DNA from 2 places in the Pseudomonas sp. AB39(2026) genome. Region 1 is predicted to be linked to the other one. Evidence: riboswitches for the same ligand, from Rfam matches in the RefSeq annotation. Region 1 holds a riboswitch; the other holds the start of a gene.

Region 1 (5,184 bases):
ACCGCCTGCCGGTACTGGCAGACAGCATCCTGGAACGTGGAAAGTCCCTGATCGGTACGCGCTACCGCTTTGGCGGCACCACTGAAAGCGGTTTCGACTGCACGGGCTTCATCAATTTCCTCTTCCGCGAAGAAGCTGGCATGACCTTGCCCCGCTCAAGTCGCGAAATGATCAACGTTCAGGCGCCCCTGGTCGCGCGTAACAAGCTCAAGCCAGGCGATGTACTGTTTTTCGGCACAACAGGCCGCCGTGGTCGCGTAAGCCATGCCGGTATCTACTTGGGCGATGACCAGTTCATCCACTCCAGCTCACGCCGCAGCGGCGGCGTTCGCGTGGATAACCTGGGTGACAGCTACTGGAGCAAAACCTATATCGAAGCCAAGCGTGTGCTGGCGATGGCGCCCACCACCGAGGTTGCGCGCCGCTAAGCGCAGCGGTGTGTTCGGCCCCGCATGGCGGGGTTAAAAGAGTAGCGACGAGCGGTCACGCTTTCGCTACTCTTTTTTTTTGAATTCAGCGAGTTAAGCGCTACTCTTCACCGGCAGTCGAACTCGGAATCCCTTCTCATGGCTTTCACCTCTTTGCGCCTATTGGCGTTGGCGCCGCTCTTGCTGCTGGCCGCCTGCGCGAGTTCACCACCTCCGCCTCCCAAGCCGGTGGCCGTTGCACCTCGCCCGCTGATGGTTGACCCAACGGATTACTCCTCGGTAAAGGCTGACGACGTATTGTTTCGAGCCATTGGCTTGGTAGGTACGCCGTACCGCTGGGGAGGCAACACGCCTGCCGCTGGCTTCGACTGCAGTGGCCTGATCGGGTTTGTGTACCACGACGCGGCAGGCATCGCGTTGCCACGCACCACCCGTGACCTGATTGCCATGCATTCGCCCACCATCGACCGCAACGCCCTGCGTTCCGGCGACCTGGTATTTTTCTCGACGCAACGCAATGGGCAGGTGAGCCATGCCGGTATCTACGTGGGGGAAGGGCGGTTCGTTCACGCACCGCGCACCGGTGGTACGGTACGCCTGGAATACCTGAACAAACCGTATTGGCAGAAAGCCTACCTGGCTGCCAAGCGGGTGATCCAGCCAGAGCGCTTGGCACAAACAGCACTGCCATAACGGCCCTGGCTGGGCCTGGCCGCTATTACCGGGTCACACGCCATACCTTGTTGCCTACGTCGTCGGCGACCAGCAATCCGCCTTTGTTGTCGCCGACTACACCGACCGGGCGGCCCATGGCTTCTTCCTTGTCATTGAGAAAGCCCGTTAGCAGGTCCACGGGCTGGCCGCTTGGCATGCCGTCGGCAAAGGGGACGAACAACACCTTGTAGCCGCTATGTGGCTTGCGGTTCCAAGAGCCATGCTGGCCAATGAACGCGCCCTTATCAAAAGGTGCCGGCAGTTGGCCGGGCTGGGCGAAGGCTAAACCCAGGGAGGCGGTATGGGGCCCTACCGCAAAATCAGGCGCAATCGCTTTTTGCACCATGTCCGGGTTTCCAGGTTCGACACGCACATCCACGTGCTGGCCGTAGTAACTGAACGGCCAGCCGTAGAACGCGCCGTCCTTTACAGAGGTGATGTAGTCCGGCACCAGGTCGCTGCCGATCTCGTCCCGTTCATTTACGGCTGTCCAAAGCTTGCCAGACGTGGGCTCCCAGGCGAGGCCATTGGGGTTGCGCAAGCCGCTGGCAAACAGGCGCTTTTGCCCAGTGGCAAGGTCCACTTCCCAAATGGCGGCGCGGCCTTGCTCATTGTCCAGGCCATTCTCGGCCACGTTGCTGTTGGAACCCACGGTCGCGTACAGCTTCTTGCCATCGCGGCTGGCAATGATGTTCTTGGTCCAGTGATGGTTGATCGTGCCGGCGGGCAGGTCGGTGACGGTCTGGGCGTCGCTGTCCAGGTGAGTGGCGCCTGGGGTGTAGTTGAAGCGCAGAATCTTGTCCGTGTCTGCTACGTACAGGTTCTGGCCCACCAACGCCATGCCGAAAGGCGAATTGAGGTTTTGCAGGAACACTTCATGGGTTTCCGCTGCGCCGTCGCCATCCTTGTCGCGCAATAGCACGATGCGGTTCGGGCTGGGCACGGCCGCCCCGGCACGCCCCATGACTTTCTCCATCACCCACCCTCGAATCCCTTTGGTGTCGTCGGGTTTGGGTGGCGCGTTGGTTTCTGCTACCAACACATCGCCATTGGGCAATACGTACAGCCAGCGGGGGTGGTTGAGCCCCTCAGCGAAGGCCTTCACCTGGGTGCCGGGCGCAGCCTTGGGCTTGGCGCCCTGGGGCCAACCCACGGCCGGGGCAATATTGACAGTGGGGATCAGGGTCTTGTTGGGTTCGGGGAGTTTAGGTGAAGGGCCTGTACCATCGGCCACTTGCAGTTTCGAGCTTTCGCCGCACGCCGCCACGCTGGCGGCAAGTACAACGGTTAAGGCAAGGCGGGACATGTGCATGGTGTGCTTCCTGGCAGCCGGGTTGTGTACCGTAGAGGCAGCGAGGCGGTGGAGGTTCAACATGTTTAATTGACGCTGTTGGGCCAACCCCTTACCCTGCGCGATTGTTTCAGGTGCCCCGGCCACCTTCGCGCGCCAGGGTGAAACAGGGAAGCCGGTGAGCCTAGGGCAAGGCCGGCGCTGCCCCCGCAACGGTAAGTGAGTGAACACCGCCGCACAGGCCACTGGGATAACCGGGAAGGCGCGCCGGTGGGGTATAACGGCCCCCTCACAAGCCCGGAGACCGGCCTGAAACCTTATCGGGCGAGCGATGCAACCCGCCTTATTACAGTACAGATCGCCGTGCGGGTGAGCGCGGCATCCACGCCATGCTTCCCCGTAGGGCTGAGGCATAGCGTCGGTGCGCACCCGCCAGTGACCGCAGTGAAGGACCTGGCAGCACATGAACGACACTCCCGAGCGTGACGAACGCCACCAGGCCCGTATGGTGCGCAAGAAGGCTGTAATGGACGCCCGTATTGCCGCCTCCCCTGACGAGCGCGGCCTGCTGTTGGTGCTGACCGGAAATGGCAAAGGTAAAAGCAGCTCCGGTTTTGGCATGTTGGCCCGCGCCATGGGCCATGGCATGCGCTGCGGGGTGGTGCAGTTCATCAAGGGGCGCAACTCCACGGGCGAGGAGGCGTTCTTCCGCCGCTTTCCAGAGGAGGTCAGCTTTCATGTGATGGGGGAAGGCTTTACCTGGGAGACCCAGGATCGCCAACGTGACATTGCCGCCGCTGAGGCCGCCTGGGCAGTTGCTAAAGGCTTGCTGGCCGACCCTGCCGTGGATTTCGTGCTGCTTGATGAGCTCAATATCGCCCTCAAGCATGGCTACCTGGATGTGAACGCCGTGTTAGCGGACCTTCAGGCGCGCCCACCCTTGCAACATGCCATCGTTACAGGCCGTACGGCCCGCCCGGAATTGCTGGAGGCGGCTGACACGGTCAGCGAAATCGGCGTGGTCAAACACGCCTTTAAGGCAGGTATCAAGGCACAAAAGGGTATCGAGTGGTGAGTACAGCCCGGCACTGTCCTGCAGTACTCATCGCCGCGCCTGCCTCTGGCCAGGGTAAAACCACGGTCACGGCCGCACTGGCGCGCCTGCATCGCAACCGCGGCCGCAAGGTACGCGTGTTCAAGTGTGGGCCAGATTTTCTCGACCCCATGATTCTCGAGCGTGCCAGCGACGCGCCGGTGTACCAGCTGGACCTGTGGATGGTAGGCGCAGCGCAAAGTCGCCGCCTGCTGTGGGAGGCGGCAGAAACGGCAGATCTGATCCTGATCGAAGGGGTGATGGGGCTGTTCGACGGCCTTCCCTCCAGTGCAGACCTGGCCATCGAACTGGGCGTGCCCGTGCTGGGCGTGATCGACGGTACGGCTATGGCTCAGACCTTCGGTGCGCTGGCCTTGGGTTTGGCCCGCTACCGGCCGGCGTTGTCCTTCGTGGGCGTGCTGGCCAACCGAGTGGGCAGCGAACGTCACAGCCAGCTGTTACGCGACAGCCTCACCGAAGGCCTGCGCTGGTTCGGTGGCTTGCCGCGTGAGCAGGCGATCAACTTGCCCAGCCGGCACCTGGGCCTGGTGCAGGCCAGCGAACTGGAAGACCTGGATCGCCGGCTCGATGCCGCAGCTCAGGCGCTGGCGGCCACCTGCGATGATGCGTTGCCACCCCCTGTGTGTTTCAGCCCCCCTGAGCCTGAGGCCCCGGCGCGGCTGTTGCAGGGCGTACGCGTTGCCATTGCCCGCGACCAAGCCTTCGCTTTCCTTTATAACGCCAACCTGGACGCACTTCGGGCCATGGGTGCCGAGCTGGTCTTCTTCTCGCCCTTGGTTGATGAGGGGCTGCCGCCGTGCGACAGCCTTTACCTGCCGGGCGGCTACCCGGAGTTGCATCACCATCAGCTGGCCGCCAATACCCCGATGCTGGAGGCGATTCGCGGGCACCATCGTGCAGATAAACCGCTGTTGGCCGAATGCGGTGGCATGCTGTACCTGCTGGACGGGCTGACCAGTGTGGAAGGCGAACGCGCCAGCCTTCTTGGGCTGATGCCTGGCGAGGCGGTGCTACAAAAACGCCTGGCTGCACTGGCCTTGCAGGACGTGCAGCTGGATGAGGGGTGCCTGAGAGGGCACACCTACCACCATTCCCTGACCACATCGCCTTGGGCACCTACTACCCGTGGCCGCAGCCCTAACGGCGGGCGAGGTGCCGAGGCGATCTACCGCGTGGGCCGGCTAACGGCCTCCTATGTGCATTTCTACTTTCCGTCCAACCTTGCCGCCAGCGCGGCGTTGCTTCGCCCCGCTGAGGTGGCAGCATGAGCGAGCACGCCTACAGCGACGCGGAGAAAGCAGCCGTGTACCGCGCCATTGCCGAACGGCGGGACATGCGCCATTTCATAGGCGGGGAGGTAGCGCCTGACGTATTGCAACGCCTGCTGCTGGCGGCTCACCAGGCGCCAAGCGTAGGGCTGATGCAGCCCTGGCGCTTTATCCGTATCCGCAGCCTGGCCCTTCGCAGTGCGATTCACCAACTGGTGGAAGAAGAGCGCCTGCGCACGGCCCAGGCCTTGAATGAGCGGGCCGACGATTTCATGGCTCTCAAAGTGCAAGGGGTACGTGAGTGTGCCGAGCTGCTGGTGGTCGCCTTGGCCGACGGCCGCGAACAGCACGTGTTCGGGCGCCGTACGC
Region 2 (5,184 bases), 640 kb from region 1:
CATGACCGAGCGGCTGGGCGCAAACCCTTATATGGTGTTCGGGCTGTTCTGCGTGCCAACCATCCTGGCGGTGTCCTGGCTGAGTTATCAATGGCTGGAAAAACGCTTGTATGGGCGTATGAAGGCTTGGATCGTAGGTGCGCCTACCAGGCAGGCTGTGCCTTTAACCCGACAAAATTACTAGGACTTTCTCCAACGGCAGGTTTGCCGTAAACTGCCTGCCAGCCTGTGAGGAACCTACATGAGCACCATCACCATTACCGACGCCGCCCAGGACTACCTGGGCGACCTGCTGAACAAGCAGAACACACCAGGTATCGGCATCCGTGTGTTTATCACCCAGCCGGGTACTCAATACGCCGAAACCTGTATTGCCTACTGCAAGCCAGGGGAAGAAAAGCCTGACGACACGCCGATCGGGCTGGCCAGCTTCACCGCCTGGATCGATGCCATCAGCGAGCCTTTCCTGGCGGATGCATTGGTGGATTACGCCACGGACCGCATGGGCGGACAGCTCACCATCAAGGCACCCAACGCTAAGGTGCCGATGGTCAACGAAGACAGCCCCATCGACGAGCGCATTAATTACTACCTGCAAACCGAGATCAACCCAGGCTTGGCCAGCCACGGGGGCCAGGTCAGCCTGATCGAAGTGGTTGAGGACGGTGTGGCCGTGCTTCAGTTCGGGGGCGGTTGTCAGGGCTGTGGCCAGGCTGACGTTACCCTGAAGGAAGGCATAGAGCGCACGTTGCTGGAGCGGATTCCTCAGCTCAAGGGCGTCCGCGACGTGACCGACCATTCCCAGCGCGAGAATGCTTACTATTGATAACCTCGGGCTACGCAGACGGCGTAGCCCATTTCTATCTCTCTTATTCGGCCCGATACAAGTGCGCGCGCCCAGCGCGGTACAAAGCGGACTCTTCAAACACCTCATTGCCCAGTACCCAGCCCACGATGATCAACGCCGAGCGCTGAAAGCCCTTACCTGCGGCCTGGGCTTGGATCGTGCCGAGGGTGCCTGTAACCCAGTCTTGCTCAGGCCACGTGGCTTTGTGCACCACTGCAACAGGACAATCGACTCCATAACTGGGCATCAGGGTGTTCACAATAGCCGGCAAGTGGCTGACCCCCAAATGAATGGCCATGGTCGCTTGGTGACGCGCCAGATCCGCCAAGGCCTCGCCTGCGGGCATCGGGGAGCGCGTACCATAGCGCGTGAGGATGACAGTCTGGGACACCCCTGGCAGAGTGAGCTCTGCCTCCAACAACGCGGCACATGCGGCGACAGCTGTCACACCCGGGACAATTTCAAACGGTATGCCCAAGGCCCTCAGGTGCCGGATCTGCTCACCCACGGCGCCGTAGAGGCCAGGGTCACCAGAATGCACGCGTGCGACATCCTGCCCACGGGAGTGGGCCTGGGCGATTTCCTGGACGATGGCCTCCAGGTCCAGCGCCGCACTGTTGATTACACGCTCTGCACGATGGCCCTCCAGTAATACTTCGGGCACTAGAGAGCCTGCATAAATGATCACAGGGCACTGACGCAGCAGACGCAAGCCTTTAACAGTGATCAGGTCGGGATCGCCGGGGCCGGCGCCGATAAAATAGACGGTCATTGCAGGTTGGCTGCCTATGAAGGTTGAGTAAATTTCATGTTGCGATGGCCAGGGCGACCGTTGCATGGCTGGCACAGAGCCTGGCCAGGTACAACTTGGGTGTTCGCTGGCTGAGCGCCTCGCAATGGGCCAATGCGGCACTTTCCGCCAGGCCAAGGCAACCGGTATGTTGCAGGCTCACCCATGAGCGGTGGCTCAGCAGCGGCTCGTAGGGCGCCAGGGCACTGGCCGAGTAGCCTGATAACGGCAAGCCCTGACTCACTGCAAGGGCTACCAGCCCAGGTTCGCCGCATTTTCTGTCCAGCGAGGCAATGCCCTGCACGTCACATAGCGTAGCGCCCACTTGGGCAAGGGCCTGTTCCAGTAGCGCTTGCAACACCTCTACAGGGCAGCCCCTGCGGCAGCCAAGCCCTGCGACCAGCCAGGGATGCCCCATAACCAGTGATCAGGCCCGCGCCGAACGGCGGAACAGCCAGGCCGTTGCACTCCCGAGCGCCAACCAGAACGCCACGTTGGTCAACTGCGCTGCCCAGCGGAATTGGGCTTCCAGCGCCTCGGGCGCGAGGCTTTCATGGATGGCCGGTTGAGGGGCGCCGACCAGGTGAGGGATCACGAGCAGCACAGCCCCAGCCAGCTTCAAGGGCCATCCCCGGGCAAACACCATCAGCGCCAGCGCCACGGCAGTGGAAGCCGCTGTACCGACCCACCAGACCTGGCGTGAAGCGAGGTCGGCTGCAGCGGTGCCTGGCAGTTCCGGCGGAAGGCCCAACGTGGGCGCCAAGGTAAACACAGCATAGCCGGCAAGGCCCCAGAGCAGCCCTTCAGCCGTGCGGCCCGGCGCACGCAGCGTATACAGCCCGGCCAGCATCAGCCCGAAGCCCACGGCAACCACCAGGTTGCCGCCGGTGGTGGACAGCACGCGCTGCCAGCCGTCTTCAGGCTCCCAGGCGGCTTCTTCATGGACGTGCTCGGCGGTGTTGGCACCTCCATGCTCATGGCCGGCAGGGGCTGCGTGCTCATAGGTTTCGGCCGTATGAATCAGCGGCGTAAGCCACAGGCTTTGCATCACCGTCAGCAACAGCGCCGCGAACAACCCCGCAAAGCCGGCGGTGCGCAGAATACGTGTAATCATGGCAAGCACCTTAGTGGCAAGGGAATGCAGCGCTATGGCGCGTATCATGTGCAGCATTGTGCACGGCAGGCAGGTGGGAGAACCCGGCAAAATAGACCAAGCCAGCGCCTAACACGGTGGCCAGGCACGCCGCAGCAATACGCTGGGTGAGGGTAGCAGCAGGTTGAGCAACGAGATGGCTTGTAGCGTGGGCGGACATGGCGCTTCCCTCAGGTAAAGGACAGGCAGGCGCCGAAACCCTGCCAAAGGCGGGGCCGGACAGCCCGCCCACCGCAGGTGTGTCAATGATGTCCGTCGGGCCGGTCTCCGGGCTTGCGAGGGGCAACACCGTAGTGTTGACGGTCCGCTTCCCCTTCCCATGCCTGGCACAGTGGATATGAAGCGCGCTCGCTTACCGTTGCGGGGGCAGCACCGGACTGGCCTGGCGGCGCACCGGTTTCCCGTTTCACCCTGTGAAGGGCACCCGAACGAAAGGTGTAAGCAAAGCATGCCCTCGAGGGAGCGTCAAACAGGAAAAACAAAGTTCTTCACGGGGTCTGGACAATAACGTCCTCAGTGATCCGTGAAGAACCTAAAAAAGCCCGCTTGCGCGGGCAAATGAATACGGGGCTTTATTACGCGGCTTGCAGCGCCTCGATAATGGCCTGATTAAATGCAGGCAGGTCATCTGGGGTGCGGGACGTGATTAGCGTCCAGCCGTTGGCACCACATTTGAATACCTCAGTGTCTTCCCACCCTGCCGCCTTGGCATTGAGCAGGTCAGTTTTCACGCTAGGGTAAGACGTTAGAGTCTTGCCTTCGATCACGCCTGAATCGATCAGCAGCCAAGGGCCGTGGCAGATTGCGGCAACGGTTTTGCCTGCGTCAGCGAACGCCTTTACCAAAGCCTGAGCATCTTTGTCCTGGCGCAGGGTGTCAGCGTTGACGGTACCGCCAGGAATCACCAAGGCGTCAAAATCATCAGCCTTGAGGTCTGCCAGTTTTGCCGTGGATTCCACGGTCCGGTCTTTCTCAGTGTCCTGTACGAAGGTCTGCGTGGTGCCGCCCTTGACCGACGCGTGGGTCACGGTTAGGCCAGCGCCCTTGAGAGCTTCCAGGGGTTTGACCAGCTCGTCGCGCTCGATGCCGGTGTTGGAAGTGATGATCAGTACGCGTTTGCTGCTCATATGAGCTCCTGTAGAAAGGTGGGAAGGTGGCCCTTTGCTGGGCGCCATGGTTTTGGGAAAGCGCCAAGGCAAGCAAAGTTCAGGAAAATTGCGCCCTGTGCAGGCCAGGCACTGGCTGGATGCTTGCCGTGGGCCATGGGGTCTAAGCACGTCAGCCGCCCCTGTTTGAACACCAACGCTCACGGAGCGGGCGGCGCGGGCATCGAATGTGGTTTCATGGCCCAACGCTTTTGAAAGGACCTCTGATGGAACTGATGTTTCTTGGCACCTCCTCTGGCACCCCCACCCGGGCGCGCAACGTCAGTGGCCTGGCGATACTGGCAAGCCAAGGCAAGGCCTGGTACTTGGTTGACTGTGGCGAAGGTACACAGCACCGGCTGCTGCGTACGCCCTTGTCCCTGCGCCAGTTGAGCGGGATCTTCATCACCCACGTGCATGGGGACCACTGTTATGGATTGCCTGGGCTGCTGGCCAGCGCCGGCCTGCAGGGGCGTACCCAGCCTCTGGACATCATTGGCCCGGCCGGTATCAAGGCCTGGTTGCTCAGTACGTTTGATCTCACCGAAACACACGTGCCGTTTCCCTTGCGCTTTCACGCCACACCAAGCCTGGTAACGGGCCCGCCATGGGTCAATGCAGGCTTGAGCGTGAGCGCCACGCCCTTGGCTCACCGTGTGCCTTCGTATGCTTACCGCTTTACTGAAGCCGCCGCTCGCCCCCAGTTGGACCTTGCGCGGCTGGCGGCTGATGGGGTAGCGCGAGGCCCAGCGTGGGGGGCATTGATGCGAGGCGAAGCGGTGCACCACCAGGGCCGAGTACTGACACCCACAGCCTACCTGCGCTTTGAGCAGCCGCCTCAGTGCATCGTAGTGGCGGGGGACAATGCAGAGCCCGCGCTACTTAGGCATGCCTGCGAAGGGGCCCAGGTGCTGGTGCACGAGGCAACCTATACCCAAGCGGTAGCGCGTGGGAAGGAACACCATGGTCATAGCAGTGCAGCGGCGGTTGCCCGCTTTGCCGCCTCAGCTGGGTTGCCTAACCTGGTATTAACCCATTTCAGCCCGCGCTACCAGGTGACTGGCCGGCCTGGCCTGACCCTTGAAGCGCTGAGGGCGGAGGCTGCGGCTCACTATAACGGGACCTTGCTGCTGGCCGCAGACTATGACCGTTACCGGTTGGATAAGGCAGGGGAGTTGCAACGCATAGCGTGTGAAGCTTCGAGCGTTTGATCGACGTGAGCCCTGCCCAGTCTGAGGTACCGGTGCCA

What was found. A riboswitch is a leader RNA that binds a small molecule or an ion and turns the genes downstream of it on or off. The one in region 1 is predicted to bind cobalamin.
Region 2: it holds a riboswitch for cobalamin, as region 1 does, so the genes downstream of both, ACSAMW_RS03405 (CbtB domain-containing protein) here and cobO (cob(I)yrinic acid a,c-diamide adenosyltransferase) in region 1, are expected to answer to the same signal.

The regions. Positions count from the first base shown of each region.
Region 1 is NZ_CP195212.1:1,415,622-1,420,805, reverse strand. It holds gene ACSAMW_RS06150 (C40 family peptidase) at 1-428, shown strand, start outside; gene ACSAMW_RS06145 (C40 family peptidase) at 567-1,121, shown strand; gene ACSAMW_RS06140 (PQQ-dependent sugar dehydrogenase) at 1,147-2,454, opposite strand; cobalamin riboswitch at 2,549-2,760, shown strand; gene cobO (cob(I)yrinic acid a,c-diamide adenosyltransferase) at 2,897-3,508, shown strand; gene ACSAMW_RS06130 (cobyrinic acid a,c-diamide synthase CobB) at 3,505-4,815, shown strand; gene bluB (5,6-dimethylbenzimidazole synthase) at 4,812-5,184, shown strand, end outside.
Region 2 is NZ_CP195212.1:770,792-775,975, reverse strand. It holds gene ACSAMW_RS03430 (acyltransferase family protein) at 1-184, shown strand, start outside; gene nfuA (Fe-S biogenesis protein NfuA) at 242-826, shown strand; gene cobM (precorrin-4 C(11)-methyltransferase) at 870-1,619, opposite strand; gene ACSAMW_RS03415 (cobalamin biosynthesis protein) at 1,654-2,055, opposite strand; gene ACSAMW_RS03410 (CbtA family protein) at 2,065-2,751, opposite strand; gene ACSAMW_RS03405 (CbtB domain-containing protein) at 2,762-2,950, opposite strand; cobalamin riboswitch at 3,032-3,233, opposite strand; gene ACSAMW_RS03400 (type 1 glutamine amidotransferase domain-containing protein) at 3,366-3,917, opposite strand; gene ACSAMW_RS03395 (MBL fold metallo-hydrolase) at 4,163-5,146, shown strand.